2 regions of the Telluria sp. LT1R51-2 genome follow, and region 2 is predicted to be linked to the other one. Evidence: riboswitches for the same ligand, from Rfam matches in the RefSeq annotation. Region 2 holds a riboswitch; the other holds the start of a gene.
The links. Region 2 has a riboswitch for thiamine pyrophosphate ahead of thiC (phosphomethylpyrimidine synthase ThiC). Riboswitches for the same ligand answer to the same signal wherever they lie in the genome.
Positions count from the first base shown of each region.

Region 1: linked by a shared signal. The riboswitch ahead of AC56LH_RS11350 (TonB-dependent siderophore receptor) and the one ahead of thiC (phosphomethylpyrimidine synthase ThiC) in region 2 are both predicted to bind thiamine pyrophosphate.

Region 1 is NZ_JCASIM010000001.1:2,587,265-2,601,716, reverse strand. Features, by position in the region: gene pnuC (nicotinamide riboside transporter PnuC) at 1-580, shown strand, start outside; gene AC56LH_RS11365 (AAA family ATPase) at 583-1,107, shown strand; gene AC56LH_RS11360 (HDOD domain-containing protein) at 1,278-2,246, shown strand; gene AC56LH_RS11355 (hypothetical protein) at 2,393-2,692, shown strand; gene AC56LH_RS11350 (TonB-dependent siderophore receptor) at 3,019-5,148, opposite strand; TPP riboswitch at 5,232-5,329, opposite strand; gene AC56LH_RS11345 (DUF535 family protein) at 5,386-6,159, opposite strand; gene AC56LH_RS11340 (hypothetical protein) at 6,431-6,802, shown strand; gene AC56LH_RS11335 (glutathione S-transferase) at 6,896-7,609, shown strand; gene AC56LH_RS11330 (MFS transporter) at 7,615-8,820, opposite strand; gene AC56LH_RS11325 (LysR family transcriptional regulator) at 8,920-9,816, shown strand; gene AC56LH_RS11320 (TonB-dependent receptor plug domain-containing protein) at 9,818-12,310, opposite strand; gene AC56LH_RS11315 (DUF3592 domain-containing protein) at 12,681-13,181, shown strand; gene AC56LH_RS11310 (alpha/beta fold hydrolase) at 13,251-14,144, shown strand.
Region 2 is NZ_JCASIM010000001.1:104,860-119,311, reverse strand. Features, by position in the region: gene AC56LH_RS00570 (TonB C-terminal domain-containing protein) at 1-85, shown strand, start outside; gene AC56LH_RS00565 (metallophosphoesterase) at 270-1,397, shown strand; gene AC56LH_RS00560 (GNAT family N-acetyltransferase) at 1,392-1,916, opposite strand; gene AC56LH_RS00555 (ion channel) at 1,976-2,689, opposite strand; gene thiE (thiamine phosphate synthase) at 2,728-3,342, opposite strand; gene AC56LH_RS00545 (bifunctional hydroxymethylpyrimidine kinase/phosphomethylpyrimidine kinase) at 3,353-4,096, opposite strand; gene AC56LH_RS00540 (thiazole synthase) at 4,093-4,962, opposite strand; gene thiS (sulfur carrier protein ThiS) at 4,983-5,186, opposite strand; gene thiC (phosphomethylpyrimidine synthase ThiC) at 5,187-7,112, opposite strand; TPP riboswitch at 7,190-7,302, opposite strand; gene AC56LH_RS00525 (hypothetical protein) at 7,359-7,766, opposite strand; gene AC56LH_RS00520 (hypothetical protein) at 7,787-9,901, opposite strand; gene AC56LH_RS00515 (valine--tRNA ligase) at 10,148-12,946, shown strand; gene AC56LH_RS00510 (hypothetical protein) at 13,221-13,496, shown strand; gene AC56LH_RS00505 (acyltransferase family protein) at 13,529-14,452, shown strand, end outside.

The sequences.
Region 1 (14,452 bases), 2.5 Mb from region 2:
TGTCCTCGCCGGCCTGGTGACGTCACCGCTCGAACTGATCTCGTTCCTGCTGGCTGTCATCACGGTCGTGCTCAACATCCGCCAGAAGCACTGGGCCTGGCTGTTTTCGATCGTGTCGTCGGCCACCTACGCGGTGGTGTTCTTCGAGGCGCGGCTGTATGGCGACATGGGGCTGCAGTTCGTGTTCATCGGCGCGTCGATCTGGGGCTGGAGCATGTGGCTGCGCGGCGCCGGCAATGGGCCGCTGGTCGTCAAGCGCCTCAATCCCGGCACCCGCGCCTGGGTGCTGGTCGCCTGGTTTGCCGGCTTCGTGCTGCTCTCGACCTTCCTCGATCATTTCACCGACACCGACGTGCCGCACGCCGATGGCTTCCTCACCGCCGGCAGCCTGATGGGACAACTGCTCCTGGCGCGCAAGAAGCTCGAGAACTGGCACATCTGGATCGCGGTCGACATCCTGTATGTCGGCCTGTACGTCTACAAGGGCCTGATGCTCACGGCCGTACTGTATGGCGTGTTCGTGCTGCTGGCCATCGCTGGCCTGCGTGCCTGGTCTGCGCATGTGGAGCAGCGGGCGTGAAGATGCCCGTTGCCGGTGTGGCCCGGATTGCGATCCTGGGCGCCGAATCGTCGGGCAAGTCCACGCTGTCCGAAGCGCTGGCACGCCGCTATGACACGGTCTGGGTGCCGGAATACCTGCGCGAATTCGTCGAGGTTCAAGCCCGCGTGCCGCGCGAGGACGACCAGTTCGGCATCGCGCGCACGCAACTGGCACGCGAGGATGCAGCAGAGCGCGTCGCGCGGCGCTATCTGTTCTGTGACACGACGGCCCTGATGACGGCGTTGTACAGCCTGGTGTACTGGGGCAGGGTGGATGCGCAACTGGCGCAGCTCGCCGCGCGCCATGCCTACACCGTCACATTGGTGACGGCGCCCGACGGCCCGTGGGAGCCGGACGGCCTGCAGCGCGAATCGGAGGAGGTGCGCCAGATGGTGCACCGGATGCTGCTCGAGACGCTCACCGCGCGGGGCATCGCCTACACCATCCTGGCAGGCGACCTCCCGCAGCGCATGGCGCAAGTGGAACAGCTGCTCGCTGCGCCCTGATGATGCTTGCGGCACGCATGCCGTCTCATTGATTCCCGTCATGCGTAGGTTCAGCGCTGCGCCGTTATGCAAAGACACGGTGGATCGGCGGCAAATAGTTCGCTCGACCTGACTATTTGTTTCTTTGTGGCATTACAATATGCCACTTTCTGAACACGGGACGGGATGCGATGAAAAATTGGATTGGTCGTTTGCTGGGCGGCGCGGAGAAGGAACCCGTCGCGCCCGCAGCCGTCGGCGCAGCGCTGACGGGCGAAGACAGTCAAGCCATGGCGACCGAGGTCCACGCCACCTATTACCGCTGGCTGACGGCCAGCAGCCGCTGCGCGGCGTCACCCGAGCAGGAGGCCCAGATCCTGGACGAAGTGCGCTCGCTCGCCGCCGATCCTGTCTGTGCTTCCGGCCTCGTGCCACGCATCCCTGAACTGATCTCGCAGCTCCTGACTGCGCTGTCGGACGAGAACATCTCGACGGGCGCATTGTCGGCCCAGGTAGGGCGCGATCTGGTGCTGGTTGCCGAGGTCATCCGCGAAGCGAACAGCGCCTATTACCGCCCCGTGACGCCCATCGAAACGCTGGAAGGCGCCGTCACGATGCTCGGCCTGAACGGCTTGCGCATGCTGCTCGCGCGCATCGCGTTTCGCCCGCTGCTGCGCGTGACGACGCAGGGCGTGGCACGCAAGGTGGCGCCCGTCGTCTGGAAGCATGCCGAACGCTGCGCATTCGCTGCCAGCGTCATGGCGCCAGGCCTCTCGGCCGGCGTGTTCGAGTCCTATCTGGCGGGCCTGATGCACAACCTGGGATTGCAGGTGGCGTTCCAGGTGGCCGACCGCGTCTGCGAAGGCAAGGTACCCGGTTCCGGCGAATTCGGCATCGCGTTCTTTGCCGCCAGCCGCGAGCTGTCGGCGGTGATTGCCAGTCACTGGGATTTTCCGCCGGATGTCGTCAAGGCGATCGCGCATGCACATGAGCCGGAGGGTTCGCATCCGGCGCAGGCGCTGGCACTGGGGGACCGCATCGCGACGTTGCGCTTGCTGCTGGACGCTGGTGTGATCGGTGATGATGACCCGCTGGTGATGCAGGGGTTGAATGGGTTTGAGCGGCGGTGTTTAGGGAAGTTGCTGGAGTTGTCGGATTAGAGCGCCTGACAAAAACTATTTAGTTACTCAGCAGACAGCGGCCGATTACACTGACCTGTTCCGACTGTTCGTAACCGCCCGGCAGCGAACGAGTGAAGGCCCTCAATTGCCCAACATAGTCCGGCAACCAAACGAAGGAGTAACCTTTGAAGACGGTTATTTTGTACCCCGGCTCAGGTCGTTTTGCAGGAAAAACAAGCTTCGACTGGGCTAGTCCAATAGCAGGTAGCACCCATCGTTTCATTCTGTTCCTCGCGCAGAGCGACAGTGTCCCAGATCTCAATGCCGCCAAATGCGCAGTCGAGTTATTCGGGTTTTTGGAAGTTGAGTTGTGCGAAGGGCGTAAAATTGATGTTGAGAGCATGAATGATCCAAACATGGCAGCTTTCCGACGACACTACGAAGGTGCATTCGCCGAAGGAAGCTCGCTCGTCTGGTATCCGTAGCGGCCAACGTCCGTATATGATTTTGGTCGAAGCGACCTTTGCAAACCTGCATACCCTGCGGGCTGTGGCCAACTTTATTGTTGAAACCGACAGGTGCACGACATTTGCCGGCGCGGCGTGGCAAACACTATTTGCAAGGACAGCGTGCTGTGATTATTCTGTCTGATAGAAGGAATTGTGGCCGACTTTATTGTTAGTCGGCAGCAAGCCCTGGAACACGCAAGTTTTCCAGGGCTTCTTTTTCTCAACGCAAGTTTTTTCCAACGCGGAAGCGCCAAAAAGCAGCCGCGCTGGCCCTCAAATAAGCGGTGATCGATTCCTGAACATCAAAAATCAATCTGCGCCGACAGCCTGAACGTCCTCGGCGCCCCCGGCAGCAAATACCCACCCAGCGACTGCGTCACATCGCGCCAGTAGAACTTGTCGAACGCATTGTCCATCCGCGCCCGGATGATCGTGTTCAAACCGCCCGCGCGCAGCAGGTACGATGCGCCAAACCCGGCCACGTGGTACCCCGGCACCTTGACCCGGTTGGCCGGATCGAACACCTTGTTGCCCGAGTACTGCCACTGCGCGTCGAGCTTGAGCCCTGCCACCTGTGGCACCACGTATTCGACCCAGGCGGCCGTGCGCAATTCCGGCACATTGGTCACGCGCTTGCCTTCGGTGCTGGCGTCGCCCGTGTCCTTCTGGTCCGTATCGAGCGCCATCAGCGACAGGTTGTAGTTCAGGCCGGGCAGGGCGCGGCCCTGCGCCGACAGTTCAACACCGCGATGCGTCTGCTCGCCCGCGCGCACGAAGACATTGGCGGCGTTCGTGTATTCGAGGCCCTGGGTGATTTCGAAGAGGGCGCCGGACAAAGCCAGTTGCTCGTTCACATTGCGCTTGACGCCAAATTCGAACTGCTTCGAGCGGCTTGGCGAGAGCACCGTGTTCTGGTTGACCGTCTCCATCGGCGCGATGCCGCCGTATTGCAGGCCATGGCTGATCGAGCCGTACACGCGCCAGTCCGGCGCCGGCGCATAGACCAGCGCCACGTTCGGCAGCGCGAACGAGTCTTTCGATGTCACGCGCGCCTGGTCGATTTCTTCCAGCGCATCGAGCTTGAGCTGGACGTAGCGCACGCCGGCGTGCAGCGTCCAGGCCGGTGACAGGGTCAGGATGTCCTGCACAAACAGCGAACGTTCTTCGGTCGCGCGGCGTTCCATCACGGGGCCGGTGACGCGGCTGCTGTCCACCGGCGGCACGATCTGGTTCTGCCAGATATTGCTCGAGCCGACGTAGTCGTACACGTATTCGCCGAAACTGTCGTGGCGTTCGGCGTAGGCGCTGCCGAGCGTCAGTGCGTGGCGCACCGCGCCCGTGTCGAAGCGGCCCTGCAGCATCGCTTGCGCGCCCCATGGCGTCTTGCGCTCGCCGGTGCTCTGGAAGTCATACACGTCATAGTCGCCGTTCGAGCAATAGCCCGGATAGTAGCCATCACCCTCATTGCTGCAGCCGTACGGGAAAGCGGTGAAGTCGTCGCGCTTGAACCAGTGCTTGTTGGCGTTGACGGTCGCAGTCCAGGTGTCGCTGATGCGGTACTCGAAGCGCAGCCCAAGGTTGCTGCTGTCGGTGTCGACGGGGCGTGTCCATGGCTGGTCGTTGAGCAGCGTTTTCGCCGAGATCCCGGTGGGCAGGACTTCATTGCGCAGCAGCTGGTAGCCGGGGGCGGTGACCTGCTCCTTGTGCTGGTGGTCGACGTCGATCTGGAACAGCGCATCGGGCGACATCTGCCAGTCGAATGCGGCCGAGATGAACTGGCGCTTGCCGTCGGCGCCGCGCACGTACGATTTCAGGTCTTCTGCGGCCGCATTGATGCGGTAGCCGAAGCGGCGGTCGGCGAAGCGTCCGCCCAGGTCGACCGCGCCGTACACGGTGCCGCGTTCGCGCACTTCGACGGTGGCCGAGCGCAGCGGTGCATTGGTCGGGCGCTTGGTGACGAAGTTGAGCATGCCGCCCGGTGCTGCGACGCCGGCCTGCAGACCGGCCAGGCCGCGCAGGATTTCAATGCGCTCCTTGTTCTCGAGCGGGATTTGCGTGTCGCCCGAAATGGCGATCATGTCCTTGCGGTAGCTGGTCGCGTTGTCGAGCGTGAAGCCGCGCACCGAGAACTGCTCCGCGTAGCCGATGGCGTTGTAGGCGTCGCCGATCGACGCGTCGTAGCGGCTCGCATCGCTGACGCTGCGGATCGACAGATCCTGCATCTGGCCCTGGCCGATCGAGGTAATCGACGCCGGCGCGTCGAGCAGCTGCGTGTCGGCGAAACCGCCGACGCTGGCGCGGTCGAGCGCGATCCATTTGCTGCTGGTGACGACGACCGAGGGGATGGCGTCCTGCGCAAATGCAGCAGGCGTGACAACGAAGGCCTGCACGATGGCGCAGGCAAGTACTGGGTGCTTCAGAGTGAAGGTCATGGTGTGCTCGTGTTTGCGCGCCACAGAGGCGCGCCGCTTTGAAATCAAGCCGGAGCCAACGTGGGGGAAGGGCAAACGAACGGGAGGGCTGCTTTGCGCTTTCCTTCGCTGGCATTATCCAGATCAGGTACGAAGGGTATGTCTCACCCGGAACAACGTTCCAGGACCCCTAGCGAAGGCGCGAGTGTAGCACGGCGCTTGACGGCCGTGGTGAATCTGGCAAGCGTCGAGGTGGAATCAGGCTTGCGCGGTGGTGGGCGCTCTGGCCGCGGCCGCGGTCGTGGCGACGGGCGCCATATGGTGCAGCAGCGTGGTGCGCGCAGCCTCACCGATTGCGCGCCACTGATCGCGGCGCTGGGCGGCGCGCTTGCGGTGCTTCGATGGCATGTCGGCCAGCGGCTTGAGGTAGAACGGCAGCGTGATCTGGTAGTGGCGCGCATCGTATTCGGCGCCGCCGAGAATGCGCCAGAAGCCGTCGTAGCCGCTCTCGAAGGTCGCGTGCTGGTCAGCCTGATAGGCCGGGTGCGCGGTAGCGCGCAGTGCGAGCACGCGGTCGATGCCCAGCGCCTGTGCCGCGCCCTGCAGGGCAGCAAACGCGAAAAAGCTGGGCGAATTATTCGGGAACGCGCGTTCGAACGCATCGAAGGCCGGTCCGGCATCGCGCCACAGGCCGGCGTTGTGGGTCACCAGCGGCACGCTTGCCACCGGAAGCGCGAGCTGCGCACCGTCGGCCCAGTTCCAGGACAGGCGATGCAACACGGCGTCATTGGCGAGCAGCGTCAGGGTCAACCCATTCTGCGGCTCGTCGTGCTGCGCGGCGCGCAACTGCAGCGCGAACTGGCCATGTTCGCCGTCGTGCTGCCACAAGACCAGACCGGCGTTGCCATGCACCGCATCCCGGTATGCCCGGTTGAAGGTCGTGTCCTCGAAGCGGACGTGGGCATTCAGGGACTGGTGCTCGCGCCAGCGGCGCAGGGCGTGCCAGCCTTGGGTCAATCGCGCGAAAATCATCGAGCGCTCCATGGGGCAAAAAGTGGCGGGCGAACTTTATTAAATTAGTTCCTCAGTGCAATTATGTTCCCTATCGCCAACGTGTGCTTGGAGAAAGTTTAAGGATTCGTCAGGAACCAACACGATTGGGGGCAGTCGCCCTGTTGACAGGGTTTAGCGGCATGATGGGTGTTGCTCAATAACGACAATCGGGCGATGCCTGTGGCGCACCACGCGGGTCGCGTCATGTAGAACGCCTCGAATGCGGGGTCGCGATCCGGAGCAGGTCATAATGGCGGCACTCATTTATCAGCACGAAAGAACATCCATGACGCACAACCAGCCGCCGGAAGCCGCCCTCGCGCAGGGCCCTGGGACCGAGAACGACTCTGTCGACGACAGCGTGTCAGCTACTAACACCGCTGCGGAGATGGCGCAGTCCCGCAGCATGCACCGCACGGCGTCAAGTCGCGTCGTCGGTCAGGCATCGCGCGCTGCGACAGCCAAGACGGCCAAGAGCAAGGACAGCACGGGCATTCCGCAAAGGCCGAACGCCAGTCAGGTCTCGGCATGGAAGAAAGCAAACAAGGCCTCGATTGCCGAAACGGCGAAGCATTTCAACCTGCCGCCGACGATCGCCAAACGGTGGTGCGCAGTCGCCTGAATCGAGGGCAAGTCCGCATCGCCGGCGTACCGTGCTTCCCGGCCTTCCGGTTCGGTCTACCATGACTTTTCTCCATCAACAGGAAAGGCGATCATGGCGCATCCCTACCAACTGTATTACTGGCCGTCGATCCAGGGCCGCGGCGAATTCGTGCGCCTGGTGCTGGAGGAAGCGGGCGTCGACTATGTCGATGTGGCGCGTGGCGATGGTGGCGTCGACCAATTGATGGCTGCGCTCGAAGTCGGCGACCATCCTGCGTTCGCCCCGCCATTTCTGAAAGCGGGCGAACAGACCATCGGCCAGGTAGCCAACATCCTGCTGTACCTGGGTGAACAGCATGGTCTGGCGCCACGCACCGAGCCTGGCCGGCTCTGGGTCCACCAGCTGCAATTGACGATCGCCGACCTGGTCACCGAGGCGCACGACACGCATCATCCGATCGCCTCGATGCTGTACTACGAAGACCAGAAGCCCGAGGCCAAGCGCCGCGCGGCCGATTTTGTCGAGACGCGCATCCCCAAATTCATGGGCTATTTTGCGCGGCTGCTGGCAAATCCCGAGCCACGCGACTACCTTCTGGGCGAGCGCGTGAGCTACGCCGACCTGTCGCTGTTCCAGGTCATCGAGGGCTTGCGCTACGCATTCCCCAACGCGATGAAGAAGGTCGAGCAGGAGCATCCCGAGCTCACGGCCTTGCGCGACCGGGTGGCGGCGCGGCCGAAGATCGCGGCCTATCTGGCATCGCCGCGCCGCATTCCGTTCAACCAGGACGGCATCTTCCGTCGGTATCCCGAGCTGGACGCGTAAGCAGGTCAGTGCAGTGCGACCGTTGCGGCGGTTATGTCTTTTGCAGGCACGCCGTCGCGGCGATCGAGCCAGCCAGCCAGCGTCGTGAGCAGCAGGGCGCCCACGACCACCAGCGCGCCGATCCACGGCGTGGCCATCAGGCCGAGGTGCGCGACAATCAGGCCACCGCCCCAGGCGCCCAGCGCAATGCCGACATTGAAGGCGGCGATGTTCAGGCCAGAGGCCACATCGACGGCCTGCGGTGCATCGCGTTCGGCGCGCCGCACCACATACACTTGCAGGCCAGGCACGTTGCCGAAGGCGACCGCGCCCCAAGCCAGGACCGTGATCAGCACCAGCGGTTTGCTGGGCGCCGTAAACGCCAGCACCAGCAGCACCAGCGCCAGCAGCGCAAACACGATCTGCAGCGCGCGCACTGGCCCGAGGCGATCGGCCAGCTTGCCGCCCCAGATATTCCCGGCCGCGACCGATACGCCATACACCAGCATGACCAGGCTGACGGTCGACGCCGCAAAGCCGGACACTTGCTGCAGGATCGGCGCCAGGTACGTGAAGGCGATGAAGCTGCCGCCGTAGCCGAGCGTCGTGATCGCGTACACCAGCAGCAGGCGCGGCTTCTTCAGCACGGCCAGTTGCATCAAGAGTGGTACCGGCTTGCTGCCGGCGATATCGGACGGCACCAGGATGGCGCTGCCGATGACGGCAATCACGCCCAGCAACGACACCGCGAGGAACGTCGCCTGCCAGCCGAAGTGCTGGCCGATGAAGGTACCGAGTGGTACGCCAGTAACCAGCGCTACGGTCAGGCCGGTGAACATCAGCGCGATCGCGCTGGCCGCTTTTTCCTTCGGGACCAGGCTGGTGGCGATGGTCGAACCGATCGAAAAGAACACGCCGTGCGCCAGGCCCGTGAGCACGCGCGCGGCCATCAGCGCCGTGTAGTCCGGCGCCATCCAGGCCACCAGGTTCCCGATCGTAAACAGCACCATCAGGCCAAGCAGCAGCTGCTTGCGCGGCACGCGGCCCGTCATGGCCGTGAGCAGCGGCGCGCCGATGGCCACGCCCAGCGCGTACAGGCTGACCAGGAGGCCCGCCGAGGGTACCGACACCTGCAGGCTGGCGGCGATGGTAGGGATCAGGCCAACGATGACGAATTCGGTCGTCCCGATGGCAAAGGCGCTCAATGCGAGTGCCCAGAGTGCGAGTGGCATGGTGTTCTTTCTTCAGAGATGGCAGGCATGCAGTGTGCCGCCTTTGCCAGCCCGGAAAAACAGGTCCGGCTACAATGGACTTTTGATTCGGAGTCATCAATGATCGACGTGGATGCCTTGATTGTATTTTCCGCAGTCATGGACGCGGGCTCGTTTTCACGCGCCGCCGAGCGCCTGGGGCAGACGCCGTCGGGCGTCTCGCGCACCATCTCGCGCCTCGAGGGCAGCCTGGGCATGACGCTGATCCAGCGCACGACGCGGCGCCTGCAACTGACCGAGGAGGGTGCCTGGCTGCTGGGCCGGGCGCGGACGATTCTGGCCGACCTGGCCAACACCGAGGCCGAAGCGGCGGCGCGCCGCTCGCAGCCAGCGGGCCTGGTGCGCGTGAATGCCGCCACGCCGGCGCTGGGCCACCTGCTCGCGCCACTGGTCGCCGAGTTCCTGGATGCGTATCCGCTGATTGGCTTGGAACTGGTGAGCGGCGAAACCTATATTGACCTGATCGAAGAACGGGCCGATCTGGCGATCCGCATCGGCGCGCTGCCCGATTCGACGCTCAATGCGCGCCGCCTGGGCGCGGCGCGGCTGCGCGTGCTGGCCTCACCTGCGTATCTCGAACGCCATGGCGCGCCGCCCGACACGGCGGCACTCGCAGGGCATCGCACGCTGGGCTTCACGGCGCCGGCGCTGTTGAATACCTGGCCGCTGCGTCATGGCGGCGGCGAAGGCTGGACGATCACGCCGCAGGTGGTGGCGTCGAGCGGCGAGACGCTGCGGCAACTGGCGCTGCATGGCGCGGGGATTGCATCGCTGTCGGATTTTCTGACGCGCGCGGATGTCGCGGCGGGGCGGCTGGTGCCGGTGCTGGAAGAACACACCCTGCCGTGGACACAGCCCGTGTGGGCCGTGTTCTACAAACAGGGTGCACTCGCGCCGCGGGTGGCGGCGCTGGTGGACTTCCTCGCCCACAGGCTGGGCGAGGTGCTGGAACGCTAACTCAGAACGCGTAGGTGGCGCGGCCGTAGATATAGCGGCCCGACCGACCGAACGGCGCATACGTCGAGAACGGCGTGTTGCCGGTGGTGTTGATGGACGGCGGCTGCGTTTCCGGATACTGATCGAACACGTTGTCCGCGCCCAGCGCCAGGGTCAGCTTCGGCGTGACGGCCAGGCGGCCTTCCAGGTCGACCGTGGTCTTGGCGCCCATCTCGAAGTCGAATGCCGCCGTGGTGCCCGGCGACAGCACTTCGCCGTAGCGCGTGGCGCGCAGCGTCGCGCCCCACTGGCCCAGCTTCCAGTTCACGTTGGCGCTGACCTTGTTTTTTGGCTGGCCTTTTTCAAGCGACAGCACGTTCAGGCGATCGAACAGCACCGGCGCCGGGCTCAGGCTCGAGAGCTGCGTCGTGGTCGGCGTCTTGGTCACTTCGGTGTCGGTAAAGTTGGCCGCCAGCGTGAAGTCAAACTTGCCTGCATCGCCGGCGTTGTACGGCATGCTCAGCACGATGTCGACGCCCTTGGTGGTGGTGTCCACGCCGTTGATGAAGAAGCGCCCGCCACCCACGCCGATGAAGCCCTGGCTGGCGATGTAGTTGCGTACGTTCGTCTGCGTCAGGTTTTCGGACAGGATAATGCGGTCGTCGATGTCGATGCGGTAGGCGTCCACCGTCAGGCTGACGGCGCCCAGGCGCATCACGGCGCCGAGCGACGCGTTGATCGATTTCTCGGCGTCGAGCGGCTTGGCGCCCAGTGCGACGGCGACCGGATCGTCCGGGCGGAAGGTCGTGATCTCGAACGGCACGCCGTTGATGAAGTTGGTCGAGGTCGCGGTGAAGTTCTGCTGCTGCGGCGAGGGCGCACGGAAGCCATTCTGGATCGCGCCGCGCACGGCGAAGTTCGGGTTGAAGTCGTAGCGCAGTGCGAGCTTGCCGGCCAGGCTGTTGCCGAAGTCCGAATAACGTTCGCCGCGCACGGCCACCGATGCCAGCAGCTCGGGCGTGACATTCGCTTCGAGGTCGATGAAGGCGCCGATGGCGTTGCGGTGCGCATCGACTTCATTCGATGGCCGGAAGCCCGGGAACACCTGGGCGCCCGGCGCCGTCGGCGTACCGTTTGGCAGCCGCGCGCCGCCGAAGCTGTACGACTGCTCTTCGCCGGCGAACAGCTCATAGCCTTCGCGGCGCGCTTCGATACCGACGGCCACGTTCAGCGGCGACGAGAACGACGCCATCTCGACGCTGCGCACGCCGGTCAGGTTCAGCACCGCCTGGTCGTACGAATAGCCACCTGCATAGAACGCCGTCTTGCTGGACGGGCCGAGCGAGCGGTTCAGCGTGTTCTCGATGGTGTATTCCATCTTGTTCTTGCCGTAGCCGAGCGAGGCGTCCATGTCCCACGCGCCGGCAAGCCAGGTCACGCCGCCCGTGGCCGAGAAGTCCTTCACGGTCGGCGAGATCAAAGGCAGGAACCCGTCCGGGTAGATCGACTGGATGTTGCGCACGTCCTGCGGGATGCGGGCGTAGCCGGCCGATGTGGCCTCGCGGTCCTGGTGGCTGGCCCAGCCATACACCTTGACGCCACCGCCCAGGTCGTTGCCGGCGTTGGCAAACAGCGTGGACTGCTTCATGTCGGGTTCACCGGTCCACGCATTGAAGCGGTTGATCGTGTTCTCGCGCGGATCGAACGCACCATTGACCAGTGCGTACTGCTGACGCATGTCGTAGCCGGCACGCTCGGTGCGATTCTGCTCGCGGAATTCGCCGGCGATCGTCAGGTAGCCGGTCTCGCCCAGTGCCAGGCCTTTCCAGATGCTGACCGTGGCAGTCTGGCCGTCGGTGCGCTTGCGCGACGCCGGGGCGGTCCAGGTGCCGCCGGCCGGTGGCGCCGCGTTGTTCAGATCGTATTCGGTCTTGTTGGCGCCGTAGTTGACGGTCGCTTCGCCGCCCGTGCGGTCGGTGCGCAGGCGCATGTTGACGACGCCCGAGATCGCGTCCGAGCCGTACTGGGCTGCGGCGCCGTCACGCAGGACCTCGACCGTTTTGACGATCGCGGTAGGGATGGTATTCAGGTCGACCGCTGCCGAACCGCGGCCAATCGAGCCGTTGACGTTCACCAGCGACGACGCATGGCGGCGCTTGGAATTGACCAGCACCAGGGTCTGGTCGGGCGACATGCCGCGCAGCGTGGCAGGGCGGATGGTGTCGGTGCCGTCGGTCAGCGCCGGACGCGGAAAATTCAGCGAAGGCAGAGCCATCGACAGCGCCTGCGTCATTTCGGTGCTGCCCGAGTTCTTCAGGGTCTCGGCCGAAATCACATCGACGGGTGCGCTGGTGTCGAGCACGGTGCGGTTGGCCACGCGGGTACCGGTGACGACGACCGTCGCGGACGCTGCCGTGGTTTCGGCTTGCGGCGCCTCCTGGGCGTGGGCAAAGCCTGCGCACAGCGCGGCAATGGCAAGGGCAACTGCTGTCTTTTCGGTCTTGGCTCTCTGCATGGTGCAATCCTTTGATATTCAAACGCGGGTGTTCCACTGGGAAGGGCGAGGCCGGGACCTCCATTCCATACTGCGCAGCGCTTGCCATGGTGTCAATTCGTGCTGATCGCAAATGACGTAATTACAACAATGGCGGGATGTCAGGTTCATGTAAGTGGGGTAAGCAACGCGCGGGCGAGTGCATGCCGATGCCTGCTGCATAAGGTGATGCAGCGTGATTGCCAGCGCGCCGGATTCACGGCACGATGGGGTCATGATTCAGCCCATCCAAGTAATGAGCCAGCCAACGTCAGCGCCCCGGGCCGAGCCTACATTTCCACCGGACCCCCAGCTTCATTCACTCCTCGGATGGGGTTTTGTGCTCGTGGGCATGGCGATCAGCGTGTTCATGTGCGTGACCCTGTTCGACAAGTACGCGGCCTGGGACTGGCCAAAAGCGCAGGCGCAGATCACCAGCAGCACGCTCTACAAGTCCACAGGCCGCTCGACCCGCTGGTGCATACAGCTGCGCTATCGCTACACCGTGGGTGGCCGGGAATTTACCGGCAGGCGCCAGGCCACGTCGTGGCTGAGCGGTGTGCAGTGCGACCGCGTGCATGCCGTCATGCAGGCGCGTTTCGCCCACCAGCAGCCGGGTGATCCGATCACGGTCCGCTATCAGCCCGGCAAGCCGGGGCGCGCCATCGTCTACGCGGATGGGATCAATCCCACGGAGTGGTTTTTTGTGGCGCTGGCGATCGTGCTGGTTGCAGGCGGCATCGGAACGCTGCGCACCGCGGCCCGGCTGCGACGCGAGGCACTGGCGCACGCAGCAGAGCGCACGGCAAGGATGCAGCGTGCCGCCGCACTGCAGGGGCATCCGCTTGTATAGTGGTGGCACGACGAGACCCATCAAGCCTCCACATCATCACGCCAGTAACGAAATCATTAACGAGACACCATGACAGACCTGTTCCCCCATTTTCGCGCCCTGCAAGTCGACGTCGACCCGACCGTCACCATCAACGCCATCGTCGGTGGTTCCGGCCCGCCGCTCCTGCTGCTGCACGGCCACCCGCAAACGCACGCCATCTGGCACCGCGTCGCACCGCGCCTGGCCGAGCAGTTCACGGTCGTGGCCTGCGATCTGCGTGGTTATGGCGATTCGTCCAAACCGCAGGGCGCACCGGACCACGCCAACTACAGCAAGCGTGCGATGGCGGCCGACATGGTGGCGGTGATGCAGTCACTGGGATTTGCCACCTTCCGCGTGCTGGCCCACGACCGCGGCGCGCGCGTCGCGCACCGGCTGGCGCAGGACCATCCGCAGGCCGTCGAGCGGATGGTCCTGCTGGACATCGCGCCCACGCTCGCGATGTACGAGCAAACGTCGGACACGTTTGCGCGCGCCTACTGGCACTGGTTCTTCCTGATCCAGCCGGCGCCGCTGCCCGAGCGCCTGATCGAGGCCGACCCGGCCGCGTATGTGCGCGATGTGATGGGCAAGCGCAGCGCAGGCCTGGCGCCGTTCCACCCGCGCGCGCTGGCCGAGTACCAGCGCTGCCTGGCGTTGCCGGGCGCCGCGCACGGCATCTGTGAAGACTACCGCGCTGCTGCGACGATCGACCTCGAGCACGATCGGTTTGACCGCGATGCCGGGAACCGTCTGGCGCTGCCACTGATGGTGCTGTGGGGTGAGCAGGGCGTGGTGGGGCGCTGCTTCGATCCGCTCAAGGAGTGGCAGCGGGTGGCGGCCGATGTGCAGGGTGGGGCGCTGCCGTGCGGGCATTACATTGCCGAGGAAGCGCCGGATATGCTGCTTGAACGGGTGTTGCCGTTTTTGGTGCAAGGCTGACAAAATCAGGCTGCGCGCGGCGACTACGAATGGATGTCACCAGCGACGCATCTACTTCGCCCACGCAAAGGCCAGCAAGGTGAAATGCGATTCTGTGCGAGCGCCTTGTTGGCCAGTAGATCTGTCGGCGGAAACCTGATCGGCCAGGCCGCCGTCGACCCCTCGCTCTGCGCGCACCAGGTCGACGTGGCTCAGCTCAACGCCAACGACGACGGTAGCGCTGACGATATAGAGGCCTGCAAAAGTGCTCCTACTTGTTCTCCCGAGACCGCATAGTCCGGGTCCGGGTTAGGTGGGAGGTAACTTTG
Region 2 (14,452 bases):
GGCCAGCACGGCGCGCAGTTTTGACGTGGAATGGTCCACCACGATCACGCAAACGCGGCGCACCGAGGCCGATCGCACGCAGTAGCCTCCACGCGAAGCGTAAGCGGCCGCCTGTGCGCGCCGCCAATCTAGGCTATGCTTGCCGGTTCGATTGTTCAGGCAGACCGCACGATGCATATTTACTCTCCCCATTCCGTGGGCGTCATGACGCGCCCGCGTAGCACTCCAGCAACTGCAGGCCGCTTCCCGGCACGAACGGAGCGTAGCTGATGTTTCATCTGATGTTCAGCCTTCCCTGCCTGCTGGTCCTGGTGCGCTGGCTCTGGCCGCTGCCGTTGTCCACGAAATCCAAAGTAGCCAGCGCCGTCGTGCTGGTGCTGGTCTCGCAGTACCACCTGTGGTCGCGCCTGTCGTCAGGCAGCGTGTTTTCGCCCGAGTTCCCGAAAGGGCTGGTGATCCTGTTCAACTGGGGCTTCGGCGCGATCCTGCTGCTGGCCGTGTTCCAGTTGCTGGTCGACGCCGGCGCGCTGATTGCGATGGCGATCCGGCGCCGGCGCGTGGCGATTGCGCCGCGCGTGCGCTACGGGATTGCCGTTGCCGCCGCGCTGCTGGCCGCTTTGGGCGTGAACCAGGCGATCAAGTCGCCGTCGCTCGAAGACGTGCTGATCGAAGTAAAAAACCTGCCGCACGAATTCGACGGCTACCAGGTCGTGCACCTGACCGACCTGCACATCAGCCGCCTGTTCGACGCGCCGTGGACGCGCAAGGTCGTCGCCGACGCCAATGCGCTGGACGCCGACCTGATCGTCATTACCGGCGACCTCATCGACGGCAACATCGCGCACCGCGAACGCGACGTGGCGCCGCTGCGCGACCTGCGCGCACCCGATGGCGTCTGGGTCATTCCCGGCAACCACGAGTACTTTTTCGGCCACAAGGCGTGGATGGCGTATTTCGCGGGCCTGAACATGAGGCCGCTGGACAACAGCCATACCGTCCTCAAGCGCGGCGCCGGTCAGCTGGTGCTGGCCGGTGTCAACGACGTGACCGCACCGCAGACCGGCGCGGCGCCGCCCGACGTCGACGCGGCCTTGCGCGGCGCGCCGGCCGGCGCACCGGTGATCCTGCTCGACCACCAGCCGCGCAATGCCCGCCACGCCGCCAGCCGCGGCGTGGCGCTGCAACTATCCGGCCACACCCACGGCGGGATGATCGTCGGGCTCGATCGGGTAGTGGCGCGCGCCAACAACGGCTTCGTGTCGGGCCGCTACGATGTCGATGGAATGACGCTGTACCTGAACAACGGCACCGCATTGTGGCCGGGGTTCGCGCTGCGCCTGGGCGTGCCGTCCGAACTGACGCGGATCACGCTGCGGCGTCAGACTGCCCGTTCATGATCCTGCAATGACCAGCCGCATGCGCTGCTCGACCTGATCCGACCCGGGCCGCATCGGCTCTTGCCATCCCGTGGCGACGAACCCGGCGCGCGTGTACAGGCGCACTGCCCCATCGTTGGCGCAATTGACACCAAGCTGCATCGCAGTGGCACCGCGCGCCTGCGCCCAGTGCACCGCTTCGGCCAGCAAGCCCGCGGCCACACCCTGCCCGCGTGCCTCGGGCGCCACCCACATCTGAAACAGGTTCACGAGGGCCGGGTCGTCCGCGTCAACCTTCGCCCAGGCTAGCCCGGCGGGTTGGCCAGCGACGTGGGCCACGAGTGGATGGTCGATGCCGGACGTGGCCGCACGGGTCAGGCGCGCCGCCCATTCTTCGGGCGGCCGCGGGGATTCGTCGGCCAGGGTGCTGCCAAAAGCGTCGGGGGCGTCTTCCAGCGCGCGCAGACGGAGCGCGCGGTAGGCCGGCCATTCGTTGGGTGAACAATGGCGAATCGTGAAAGCAGCCAGTTGGTGCGCCATGCACGTGCTCCTGTTGGTCGTTGGAGAACGATTCTAGCAAGCAATCTCTGTCGTGTCGCTCAATCCTGCTCCCACTCTTCCAGCTTGCGCTTGCGTGCGCGGCCCACTTCGATCCGGTTGCGTGTCGTGAAGGCGATCAGCCGTGCCACGACCACGGCCAGGTACATCAGACCGACCAGCATCTCGACACTGGCCAGCGCCCGCGCCGGTGGGGTCAGCGGAATCACGTCGCCAATGCCCGTGCTCGAGAGCAGCGCAAAGCTCAGGTAATTGAGTTCGGTCCAGGTACGCGGCGCGCCCGCGTTGACAGCGGCGGCAAAGGTGCCGGGCTGGACCTCCTGCAGCAGGATGTACATGTGGGTGAAGGCCCAGGCCAGCAGCGTGAACGTGGCGCCGGCTGCGAACAGCTCGTCGGTCGTGGCCCGTTCGTCTTCCATCATGTAGGCAATCAGACTGCCGGCCGCGTAAAAGTAGAACAGGGCCTCCAGCCCGGACGACCAGGCCAGCAGATGGTTGTAGCCGAGCAGAATCTGCGCCAGCAGCAGCGCGATGATCGGCACCGCCAGCGCCCAGCTCACGCGCACCTCGCCGGGCGTACGCCGCACCATGCGGATGGCAAACGCCAGCACCACGATACCGAAGCAGTTGAACGCCACCTGGCCGGCGCGCGTGCCTTCGATGAACGGGTACGACAGCATGCCGAGCAGCTGCACCAGCAGCAGGATGGCGGACGGATGGCGGCGGGTGTGGATGAACAGGCGTGGAGCGATCATGGCGGCAGGACAAAGTCGTAAGTACTGCCATTGTAGGTTCAGCCGGCCGAAAACAGGCTCCCGAATGCGTGCGCGGCCGTGTGCGGGTCAGCCGCGCCGTACACGCTGGTGATCGCCGCGACCATGTCGGCACCCCGCGCGACCAGTGGCGCCGCATTGGCCGGTGTCATGCCGCCGATGACGACAAGCGGCAGCGTGAACTCGGCGCGCGCCTGGTCGAGCAGTGCCGGCGGCGTCACGAACGTGTATTTTTTCACCGGGGACGGATAGAAGCCGCCAAAGGCAAGGTAGCTGGCACCGGCGTTGCGCGCGGCGCGCGCCAGCGCCAGGTCGCCATAGCACGAGGCCCCGACGATCTTGTCCGGGCCCAGCAGCGCGCGGGCAGCGGCAAGCGCCTGATCGGTATGGCCCAGGTGCACGCCATCGGCATCGATCGCCTGGCACAGGTCGAGATGGTCATTGATGACGAGCGGGCAGCCGTGGCGGCGGCACAACGCCAGCAGCGCCGTGGCCTGTTCGAGGCGCAGGCGCGCGTCTGCCTCCTTGTGCCGGTATTGCACCAGCGCGGCGCCGGCGCTCAGTGCGGCATCGGTGGCGGCCAGCAGCCGCTCGGTGTCGTTCCAGTTCGGTGTGACGAGATACAGGCCTTGCATGGTGGCTCCTTCAATGTGGTTGAGGCAGGCGGCGCGGGATGCGCTGGCCCGGCGCGATCGCGAACGATTGTGCCAGCGTGGCGTGTGTGTAGGCCTGGGCGCGCTCGAGGGCGATGGCCATCGACTCGCCCAGCGCCACGCGCGCCGCCAGTGCGGCGGCCAGCGTGCAGCCGCTGCCGTGGTAGGTGTCTGGCAGGCGCGGCCAGTGCCACTCGCGCAACACTTGACCGTCCTGCAGCCAGCGGTTGATCACCGTGTCGCCCGGCGCATGGCCGCCCGTGACGAGCATCTGCACCGTGCCTGGCATGTCCAGCGCAGCGCACTCTGGCAGGTTGGGGAGCACGATCGTCGCCAGCGTCAGCAAATCGACCAAGGCGGCGCTGGCACTGTCCCGCCCCAGCGCATCGCCATGGCCGCTGGCCAGCACCGGATCGAGCACCACCGGCAGATCGGGTTGCCGCATGCGCAGGTCACGGATGATGGCCGCGATTGCCGCCGCATTGGCCGCGTTGCCGGGGATGCCCAGCTTGACGGCGCGAATGTCGAAAGCCGCAACCAGCGGCGCGGCCTGGCGCGTGACCAGGCCGGCGTCGACCGGGTGCGCGTCGAACACGCGGTTGTTGTCCTGGCAGGTCAGCGCCGTGGCCACCGGGAGCGCGTGGGCGCCCTGCGCGGCAATGGCCAGGATGTCGGCCGCCAGGCCCGCGCCGCCGCAGGGGTCCAGCCCGGCGAAGACCAGCACGCAGGGTGTCATGGGGTGACTTTGCCCTCGACCGGCGACGATGGCGAGGCCGCGAAACGCTTGGGCATGCGCCCCGCCAGATAGGCATCGCGCCCGGCCAGCACCGCATGCTTCATCGCGCGCGCCATGCGCACCGGGTCGCGCGCGCCGGCAATCGCGGTGTTCATCAGCACGCCGTCGCAGCCGAGTTCCATCGCAATCGCCGCATCCGACGCCGTGCCCACGCCAGCGTCGACCAGCACCGGCACCGTGGCCTGCTCGATGATCAGCGACAGGTTCCACGGATTGAGGATGCCCATCCCCGAGCCGATCAGTGACGCCAGCGGCATCACGGCCACGCAGCCGATCTCCTGCAGGATCCGGGCCTGGATCGGATCGTCGCTGCAATAGACCATCACGTCGAAGCCGTCGCGCACCAGCGTTTCGGCCGCCTTGAGGGTTTCGGGCATGTGCGGGAACAGCGTGGTGGCGTCGCCCAGCACTTCGAGCTTGACGAGGTTGCGCCCGCCCAGCAGCTCGCGCGCCATCTGCAGCGTGTAGACCGCGTCCTTCGCATTGAAGCAGCCGGCCGTGTTGGGCAGGATGGTGAACTCCGACGGCGGCAGCACGTCGAGCAGGCTGGGCGCGTTCGGATCCTGGCCGATGTTGACGCGGCGGATCGCCACCGTGATGATCTCGGCGCCGGCCGCCAGCGTGGCCTCGCGCGTTTGCGCCAGATCGCGGTATTTGCCGCTGCCCACCAGCAGGCGCGAGTGGTAGGCACGCCCGGCGATGGTGAGCAGGTCGCGTTGTGCGTCTGGTTGTGCTTCTGGTTGTAGCGCTTGCTGTACGTCTGATTGCGTGTTTTGTTGCATGTTTTGCTGCACGAGTTGGTTCATGACATTCATCCTGTTCTCCTTTAGCCGCCACCGATGGCGCGCACGATATCGACCCGGTCCTGCGCCTGCAGGCGGCGCGTCGGCCACTGCTGGCGCGGCACCACCTCGCGGTTGACGGCCAGCGCCATGCCCTGCCCGCTCAGGTCCAGCTGTTCGAGCAGGCCGGCGAGTGTCTGGCCCGGCGGCACGCCGCACGGCGCGCCATTGACTTCGATGGACGTCATTCAGACCTCCCGGTACAGCCGGGCGCCGTCGCGCACGAACTCGATCGCTTTTTCCTGCATCCCCTGCTGCAGGGCTGTTTCGCCCTGCACGCCATTGGCGGCGGCATAGGCGCGCACTTCCTGGGTGATCTTCATCGAGCAGAAATGCGGGCCGCACATCGAGCAGAAATGGGCCACCTTGGCCGAATCCTTGGGCAGCGTCTCGTCGTGGAATTCGCGCGCCTTGTCGGGATCCAGGCCCAGGTTGAACTGGTCGTCCCAGCGGAATTCGAAGCGCGCCTTCGACAGCGCGTTGTCGCGCAGCTGCGCGCCCGGATGGCCCTTGGCCAGGTCGGCCGCATGGGCGGCGATCTTGTACGTGATGATGCCGTCCTTGACATCCTGCTTGTCGGGCAGGCCCAGGTGCTCCTTGGGCGTCACGTAGCACAGCATTGCCGTGCCGTACCAGCCAATGGTGGCCGCGCCGATGCCGGACGTGATGTGGTCGTACCCGGGTGCGATGTCGGTCGTGAGCGGCCCGAGCGTGTAGAACGGCGCTTCATGGCACTGCTCGAGCTGCAGGTCCATGTTCTCTTTGATCAGGTGCAGCGGCACGTGGCCGGGGCCTTCGATGATCGTCTGCACGTCGTGCTTCCACGCGATCTGCGTGAGTTCGCCCAGCGTTTTCAGTTCGGCCAGCTGCGCTTCGTCATTGGCGTCGTAGATCGAACCGGGACGCAGGCCATCGCCCAGGCTGAACGTCACGTCGTACGCCTTCATGATGGCGCAGATGTCTTCGAAGTGGGTGTACAGGAACGATTCGCGGTGGTGCGCCAGGCACCACTTGGCCATGATCGAGCCGCCACGCGAGACGATGCCCGTCAGGCGATTGGCCGTCATCGGCACATAGCGCAGCAGCACGCCGGCGTGGATCGTGAAGTAGTCGACGCCCTGCTCGGCCTGTTCGATCAGCGTGTCGCGGAAAATCTCCCAGGTCAGGTCCTCGGCCTTGCCATTGACCTTTTCCAGTGCCTGGTAGATCGGCACCGTGCCGATCGGGACCGGGCTGTTACGGAGAATCCATTCGCGCGTTTCGTGGATATGCTTGCCGGTGGACAGGTCCATCACCGTGTCGGCGCCCCAGCGGATCGCCCAGGTCATCTTTTCGACTTCCTCGCCAATCGACGAGGTCACGGCCGAATTGCCGATATTAGCATTGACCTTGACCAGGAAATTGCGGCCGATGATCATCGGCTCGATTTCAGGGTGGTTGATATTGAGCGGGATGACGGCGCGCCCGCGCGCGACTTCCGAGCGCACGAATTCCGGCGTGATCTCGGCGGGGATGCTGGCGCCGAACGACTGGCCCGGATGCTGGCGCCCCATCAGGTCGGCGACCCGCTTGCCCATCGGGCCGGACGCATGCAGCGACGCGAGGTATTCCTTGCGCTGCATGTTTTCGCGCAGCGCGATGAATTCCATTTCGGGTGTGATGATGCCCTGGCGCGCGTAGTGCATCTGCGTGACGTTGGCACCGCTCCTGGCGCGACGGGGCGCGCGCTGCAGATCGAAGCGCAGCGCGCTCAAGGCCGGATCGCTCAGCCGCTGCTGGCCATACTGCGACGATGGCCCAGCCAGTTGCTCGGTGTCGCCGCGCCCGTCGATCCAAGGTTGGCGCATTGGCGCCAGGCCGCTGCGGATATCGATCGCGGTGGCCGGTTCGGTGTACGGCCCCGACGTGTCGTAGACGAACAGCGGCGGATTGGGTTCGCCGCCAAAACTGTCGGACGTGGCCGACTGGCTGATCGCGCGCATCGGCACGCGGATATCGGGCCGGCTGCCTTCGATATAGACCTTGCGGGAGTTTGGTAGCGATGCGATGGCTGCCTGGTCCACCGTGGCGGTGGCGGCATCGAACAGTTGCGAAGACTTCGGCGGTGCGTTCATGTGGCTCCCTTGCGTGCATGAGAGCCAGCAAAGGAGTTACCGGGTGCGGCAAGGTCGGGCGCAAGACTGCGCACGGCCGCACTATTCGGCTGCTTCCCTTCGCTGGCATTATCCAGATCAGGTTCGGAGGGTATTTCTCACCCACGCATCGTTTCAACAGTAACGACGCGCAGGACCCCTAGCGTTTGCTGCCAGTGATGGCAGCGGGTGGATTATAGCCGAACAAATATTGAATGGGCATCATGGTTACAACATCGGCGGCTCGGCCGGCAACGGCAGCAAATGCAAGGCGCCGTCGATGAAACGCACTTCAACGAACGGCGTCTGCGCCGGCTCGACCACACGGCGGACCGTCGGCCCGCCCTGTACCGCCACCTCGAGCTGCACGCTGGCCCCGTCGACCGCCACGTCGAACGAATCCGCCCGCGAAATCGTCAGGTCGGTACTCACGTTCGGCCGGTCATAGACCTGCTTGCCGTCGACCCGCACGCTGACCGTATTGTCTTGAAATCCCTCGCCCAACCTCACGCGTAACGTCATCGCTTGCCTCGCCTTTCCATTGACTGCAACAGGTTTGCCGGACAAGCCGCCTGAAGAGCAGGCTTGTCCGGAACAGAGTAACGCCAGCACGACCAGCCCGATTGCGCGGCGCATCCCCTGCGATCCAGCATGGATCATGCCTTGCGGTGCGGCCGCGCGCCCGGTCCGGTCACGCCGGTCGCCGCAGAACCGCCCTGCACCGTGGCCAAACAAGTGAGCAAATCGCCCTGGGACACCGGATCGAGTACCTTGGCCTGCGCGGCGCTCGAAAGCAATGCAACGCTCTCGTCGAGACACGCGGCGCGCACGAACAGCGGCTTGCCCTCGCCCGCATTCACTGTCTTGAACGCACGTGCGGCATTGACGCCCTTGACCATGCGCACATAGGCGGCCATCGGATGCATGTCGAAGCGGTCGAGGACCTCGTCGAAGGCGGCGTTACCCGAGCGCAGCGTTGTGTTATCCGACCCCTGCAGATACAACAGTGCGCCCTGGTCTTCACCCATGAACAGGTCGGCCAGCACGTTGTCGTCGGTACTGACCGGATAGCGCACGCGCACTGTCAGGATATCGGACAGCACTTGCGATCCGTCGAGCGCCGCATACGCGGCCCGCACCCGATACTGGCCCGGCCGGTCAAAATAGAAACCATCCTTACCATAGCCGATATAGGCGCTGTCCTGGACCGGGTTGTCCACCCCGAGCATGGTCTGGCGTTCGCCGACCAGGTGATCGATCATCGGCTCGTAGGCGCAGACCTTGCCGCCTGGTTGTTCGATGATGACCTTCACCAGCCCATAGTTCGGATGCAGCCAGGTATGGGCGCGGCGCCCGCGCGTGTCGGTGGCGCGCAGCTTGAGTTCGAGCACCACCGGCTCGCCCAACGCGAAGCTGCGCTGGTGGGTCGATATATCGAGCACCAGGCCGGATTCGTCCGAGATCGGATCGGCCATCACGTCACGGCCAAGCGAGGCGCCGCTCATGAAGTTGTTGCCGCCCATGATGACGTCGTTGCGGAAACCGTGGCGCAGGTGGATCAGCTCTTCGTCGTCGAAGCGGAAGTCGAAGCTGCTCCAGAAGCCGGGCGCGTTGCCATTCGGGTAGTACCACGGGTAGTTCATCCACGACAGCGCTTCGGGACGGTTTGGCTTGGGCGGGTTGGCATACGATTTCTGCCACGAGTGCATCAGGTTGAAGCAATGCCCCAGTTCGTGCACGTAGGTGTAGAGCTGCAGCCGGTGTTGCTCGGCCGTGATACCGCCGATCCCGGCGTGAAACACGGCGCAGCCCTGGCGCTGCTTGCCCTGCTGGTCGAACATGATGCCGTACAGGTCCGTGCCGAAGTCATGCTGCTGCGCCACCAGCTGCCATACGCACCACTGCTGCAGGTCGCCCCACAGGGAAAAATGCTGCTGCATCGACGCGTGCAGCTCGGCATTGCTCCAGGTGGCATTGGCCCCGGCCGCGCCCACATCGATGACATTGTTGCCGGCGGTGGGCACCATGCCAATGCCCGCTTCACCAAAGGCACTGACCACGCTGACCGTGCGGGCGCTGCCGCCCGAAGGCAGTGAGCCCGTGTTGTAGCTGGAAAACGGCGTGGTCTTCACATCGGACACGCTGTCGGTTTCGATGCGCACGGTGCGGAAATGCAGCGACGAGAACGGGCAATGGTAGGACGCGCCCGGCGTATTGTTAACCGTGAAGAACTGCAGCGTGGCCGCGGCCTGCGGCTGGAAGATGTTGACGCGCGGGATCGTCACCTGGATCACGGGCGCCCCGGCCGAGAACGTGAAGCGGCCCATGCCCTTGACGACGATGCGGGTGGTCGACACCGTCACGGTCGGGCTGTCGACCACGAACGAGCCGAAGTACGACTTGGTCTTGCCGCTGGTCTGGTAAAAGTCGCCGCTGACGCGGCGCATCGGCCGGTTGCGGTCGACGTCGACCCGCAGGTCGAGCTGGAAGCTGCCCAGCGAACTGGCGTAGCAACCGCTGACCGCCTTCTTGATGGCCGGTATGGACGGGATGGGAAGCGAGGGGATCGGCAAGGGCACCTGCGGGGCAGGCGCGATGCCCGGCCCCGCAGCAATCCCGGGCGCAGCGCCGGTGGGCCCGGTGTCGTATGGCTCGGGAATCCCCAAATCGCCATTGGACAGCCCGGATACTTCTTCATAGGTCATCACACCGGTGTCGCCGATGGCGTCCTCGTTTGCATTGTCGATCCCGGTTGGGTCGAGTTGTGACATGGTGTTCTCCTCATGGTCAAAAAGCCCTCGTTCGACCAGTGGAGTGGGGGTGATGGTTCGTCGAGACTGCAGATATTCAGAGGAATCACTTGCACATTTGGAGGTAGATCAAGGAGCCCGGTCAAACAAAGAAGGATTCAAACGAGCTGGACAACGACTGGCAATTCAGCGACGTTGCCAGGATAGGCTGGCGCTGGAAGGTGACCTATAATGGTTTCTTTCGCAAAATTCACACACGACCACATCATGGAATTAGCCAAGTCTTTCGAGCCAGCCGATATTGAACAGTTCTGGCGCGCCGAGTGGGAACAGCGCGGCTACTTTGCCGCGACCATGGACGAGGGCAAGCCCTCCTTCAGCACCCAGCTGCCGCCGCCGAACGTCACCGGCACCCTGCACATGGGCCACGCGTTCAACCAGACGATCATGGATGGCCTGACGCGCTACTACCGCATGCGCGGCTACAACACCGCATGGGTTCCGGGCACCGACCACGCCGGCATCGCCACGCAGATCGTCGTCGAGCGCCAGCTGGACGCGCAAAAGATCTCGCGCCATGACCTGGGCCGCGACGCGTTCCTCGAAAAAGTCTGGGAGTGGAAAGAAAAATCGGGCAGCACGATCACCGGCCAGATGCGCCGCCTGGGCACGTCGCCCGACTGGCAGCGCGAATACTTCACGATGGACGAGCCGCGCTCGAAATCGGTCGTCGAAGTCTTCGTGCGCCTGTACGAGCAGGGCCTGATCTACCGCGGCAAGCGCCTGGTGAACTGGGACCCGGTGCTGGGCACGGCCGTGTCCGACCTTGAAGTCGACTCGCAGGAAGAAGACGGCTTCATGTGGTACATCCAGTACCCGCTCACCGACGGCAGCGGCCACCTGACAGTCGCCACCACGCGCCCTGAAACGATGCTGGGCGACGTCGCGGTCGCGGTCGACCCGACCGATGAACGCTACCTGCATTTGCACGGCAAGACGCTGACGCTGCCATTGACCGGCCGCGAAATCCCGATCATCGCCGACAGCTACGTCGACAAGGAATTCGGCACCGGCTGCGTGAAGATCACGCCGGCCCACGACTTCAACGATTACGCAGTCGGCCAGCGCGCCGGCCTCGCGCCGATCAGCATTTTTACGCTCGACGCCAAGATCAACGAAAACGGCTCTGCCCAGTACCAGGGGCTGGACCGCTTCGCCGCGCGCAAGCAGATCGTTGCCGACCTCGAAGCGCTCGGCCTGATGGAACAGATCAAGCCGCACAAGCTGATGGTTCCGCGGGGCGACCGCACCAACGTCGTGATCGAGCCAATGCTCACCGACCAGTGGTTCGTCGCAATGACCAAGCCGGCGCCGGAAGGCACGTTCAATCCGGGCAAGTCGATCACCGACGTGGCACTCGAAAAAGTCGCCAGCGGCGAGATCAAGTTCGTGCCCGACAACTGGAGCACGACCTACAACCAGTGGCTGGGCAACATCCAGGACTGGTGCATCTCGCGCCAGCTGTGGTGGGGCCACCGCATTCCGGCCTGGTTCGCCGAAGACGGCCAGATCGTCGTCGCGCGCGATGAAGCCGAGGCGCAGGCCAAGGCCGCAGCTGCCGGCATCACCGGCGCCCTGCGCCGCGACGACGACGTGCTCGACACGTGGTTCTCGTCGGCGCTGGTGCCCTTCTCGACCATGGGCTGGCCCGAAGAAACGCCCGATATGAAGATGTTCCTGCCGTCGTCGGTGCTGGTCACGGGCTTCGACATCATCTTCTTCTGGGTGGCGCGCATGGTCATGATGACCGCGCACTTCACCGGCAAGGTGCCGTTCGAGACGGTCTACGTGCACGGCCTGGTGCGCGATTCGCAGGGCCAGAAGATGTCGAAGTCGAAGGGCAACACGCTCGACCCGATCGACCTGATCGACGGTATCGACGTCGAGACGCTGGTGGCCAAGCGCACCACGGGCCTGATGGACCCGCGCGCCGCCGAGAAAATCGGCAAGGCCACGCGCCGCGAATTCCCGGATGGCATCCCGGCGTTCGGCACTGACGCCGTACGCTTCACGATGGCAAGCTACGCGTCGCTGGGCCGCAACATCAACTTCGACCTGGGCCGCGCCGAAGGCTACCGCAACTTCTGCAACAAGCTGTGGAACGCGACCCGCTTCGTGATGATGAACACGGAAGGCAAGGATTGCAGCGCGCCATTGCCTGAAGATTTATCCCAGGCCGATCGCTGGATCATCTCGCTGATGAACCGCGTCGAGCAGGATGTGGCGAAGGGCTTTGCCGACTACCGCTTCGACAATATCGCCAACAGCATCTACAAGTTCGTCTGGGACGAATACTGCGACTGGTACCTCGAGGTATCGAAAGTCCAGGTCCAGCAAGGCACCGAAGCGCAGCAACGCGCGACACGCCATACGCTGCTGCGCGTGCTGGAAGTGATCCTGCGCCTGGCGCATCCGATCATCCCGTTCGTGACCGAAGCACTGTGGCAGAGCATCGCGCCCCTTAGCGGCAAGACCGGGCCGACGATCATGCTGCAACCGTATCCGCAGGCCGATGCGACGCAGATCGACGAAGGCGCCGAAGCCTGGATGGAGCAGTTGAAAGCGCTGGTGGACGCCACCCGCAACCTGCGCGGCGAGATGTCGCTGGCGCCGTCGCTGCGCGTGCCGCTGATTGTCGAACCGTCGAGCGACACCGGGCGCGCTGACATGGCGGTGTTCGCACCGTACATCCAGCTGCTGGGCAAACTGGCCGAAGTGCAGATCGTCGACGCGCTGCCGGAATCGCCAGCGGCCGTGTCGATCGTCGGCACCACCAAGCTGATGCTCAAGGTCGAGATCGACGTCGCCGCCGAACGCGAGCGCCTGTCGAAGGAGATCGCGCGCGTGGCCGGCGAAATCGCCAGGGCCAACGGCAAGCTGTCGAACGAGAGCTTCGTTGCCCGCGCCCCGGCCGCCGTCGTGGCACAAGAGCAGGAACGCGTGGCAAACTTCTCGGCCACGCTCAGCAAGATGCAGGAGCAGCTGGAAAAACTGGCAGCGGCGTAAAGCAGCCATCCCCCAAAGAAAACGCGGCCTCGGCCGCGTTTTTTGTTTCTGCTCTGCTTACTTTAATCCATAAAATCAGCACAGCCGGGGTCAGGTCTGACATTCGGACACGACCTCAGCCCTAACTACTTGCAATGGCTTCCCGCCCGGCATTAGCAGGGCCCGGTGTCAGCTGGTTCCGACTACTAAATTGTCGAGTTCGTGTCCGAATGTCAGACCTGACCCTGGCTTTTAGTCGTGGACCGCAACACCGGTCAATGCAGGCAAGGCGACCGTGCGTGGCATCGAATTAGAAGGCAAAGCCACGATCGACCGGCTGGCGGCACGAGCCGGCGCATGGATCGTCGATGCAAACAGCATGAAACGCCAGCTTGACCTTTACGCACTGTGGAAACTTGATGCAAGATCGCGCCTGCGACTGTCGGCCTCGGACCTGCTGCAGCAAGACCTTCTCGAACGGCGCACGTTCGAAGGCAACGCGCCGTTGCTGCGCGCAACGACGTATCGGGTGCGCGCAACCTGGCGCCTGGTATGGGAGCACTCCCTGTAGACAATGGCAGCAATCACCCTGGAAAGCACCGCATGACGACTTCCCTTCCCCACCGGTATGCCGCGCGGCGCAACGTCGGCATCGATTGCCTGCGTGGCCTGGCGATCCTGCTCGTGATCGTGCACCATCTGGCCCTGCCGTTTCGCCTGCCGCTAGGGCCGAGTCTTCTGGGAGAGTGTCTGCCCAAGCGACTGCTCGACGCCATCAGCTTCAACGGCTACGAAGCAGTCTTCATCTTCTTCACGTTGTCGGGCTTTCTGATCACGCTGCGCATCATCGAACGCGATGGCGGCATTGGACAGGTCGACCTGCGCCGCTTCTACCGCGCCCGCGCGCGGCGCATCCTGCCCCTGCTCGGCCTGGCCCTGATGCTGCTCTCGCTGCTGGCCGTGTGCCAGGTGCCGGGATTCGCGCCAGAGACCGACCGCCACTCGCTGGCCGGCTTGCTCGGTTCGGCGCTGACGTTCACCTTCAACTGGTACGAGGGCCGCACTGGCTGGGCGCCGGCGGGCTGGGATGTCCTGTGGTCGCTGTCGATCGAAGAAGTGTTCTACGTGGGCTTTCCGCTGCTGTGCCTGTGGCTGCCGCGCCATGTCCTGATCGGCATGCTCGTCGTGCTGGCGCTGGGACTGCAACCGCTGCGCTCGCTGGTGCCGATGAGCGATGAGGTCTGGTGGGAAAAAGCATACCTGCCCGGAATGGCGGCGCTGGCCTGGGGCGTGCTCGCTGCACTGCTGGCGCGCCGGTGGCAGCCAGGCAAGCGAGGGGCCCGCATCATGGGTCTGGCTGGTGCGTTGTGCCTCGTGCTGGCATTGGGCTGGTCGGACGTGGTCTACCGTCATCTGTTCAAGTCCAACATGTACATGATGTGCGTTGGCGCCTGCCTGCTGCTGCTGGCCTTTCACGCGCAGCCACCTGCGCCGCGCCGCGGGCTAGGATGGCTGGCGCGCATGGGA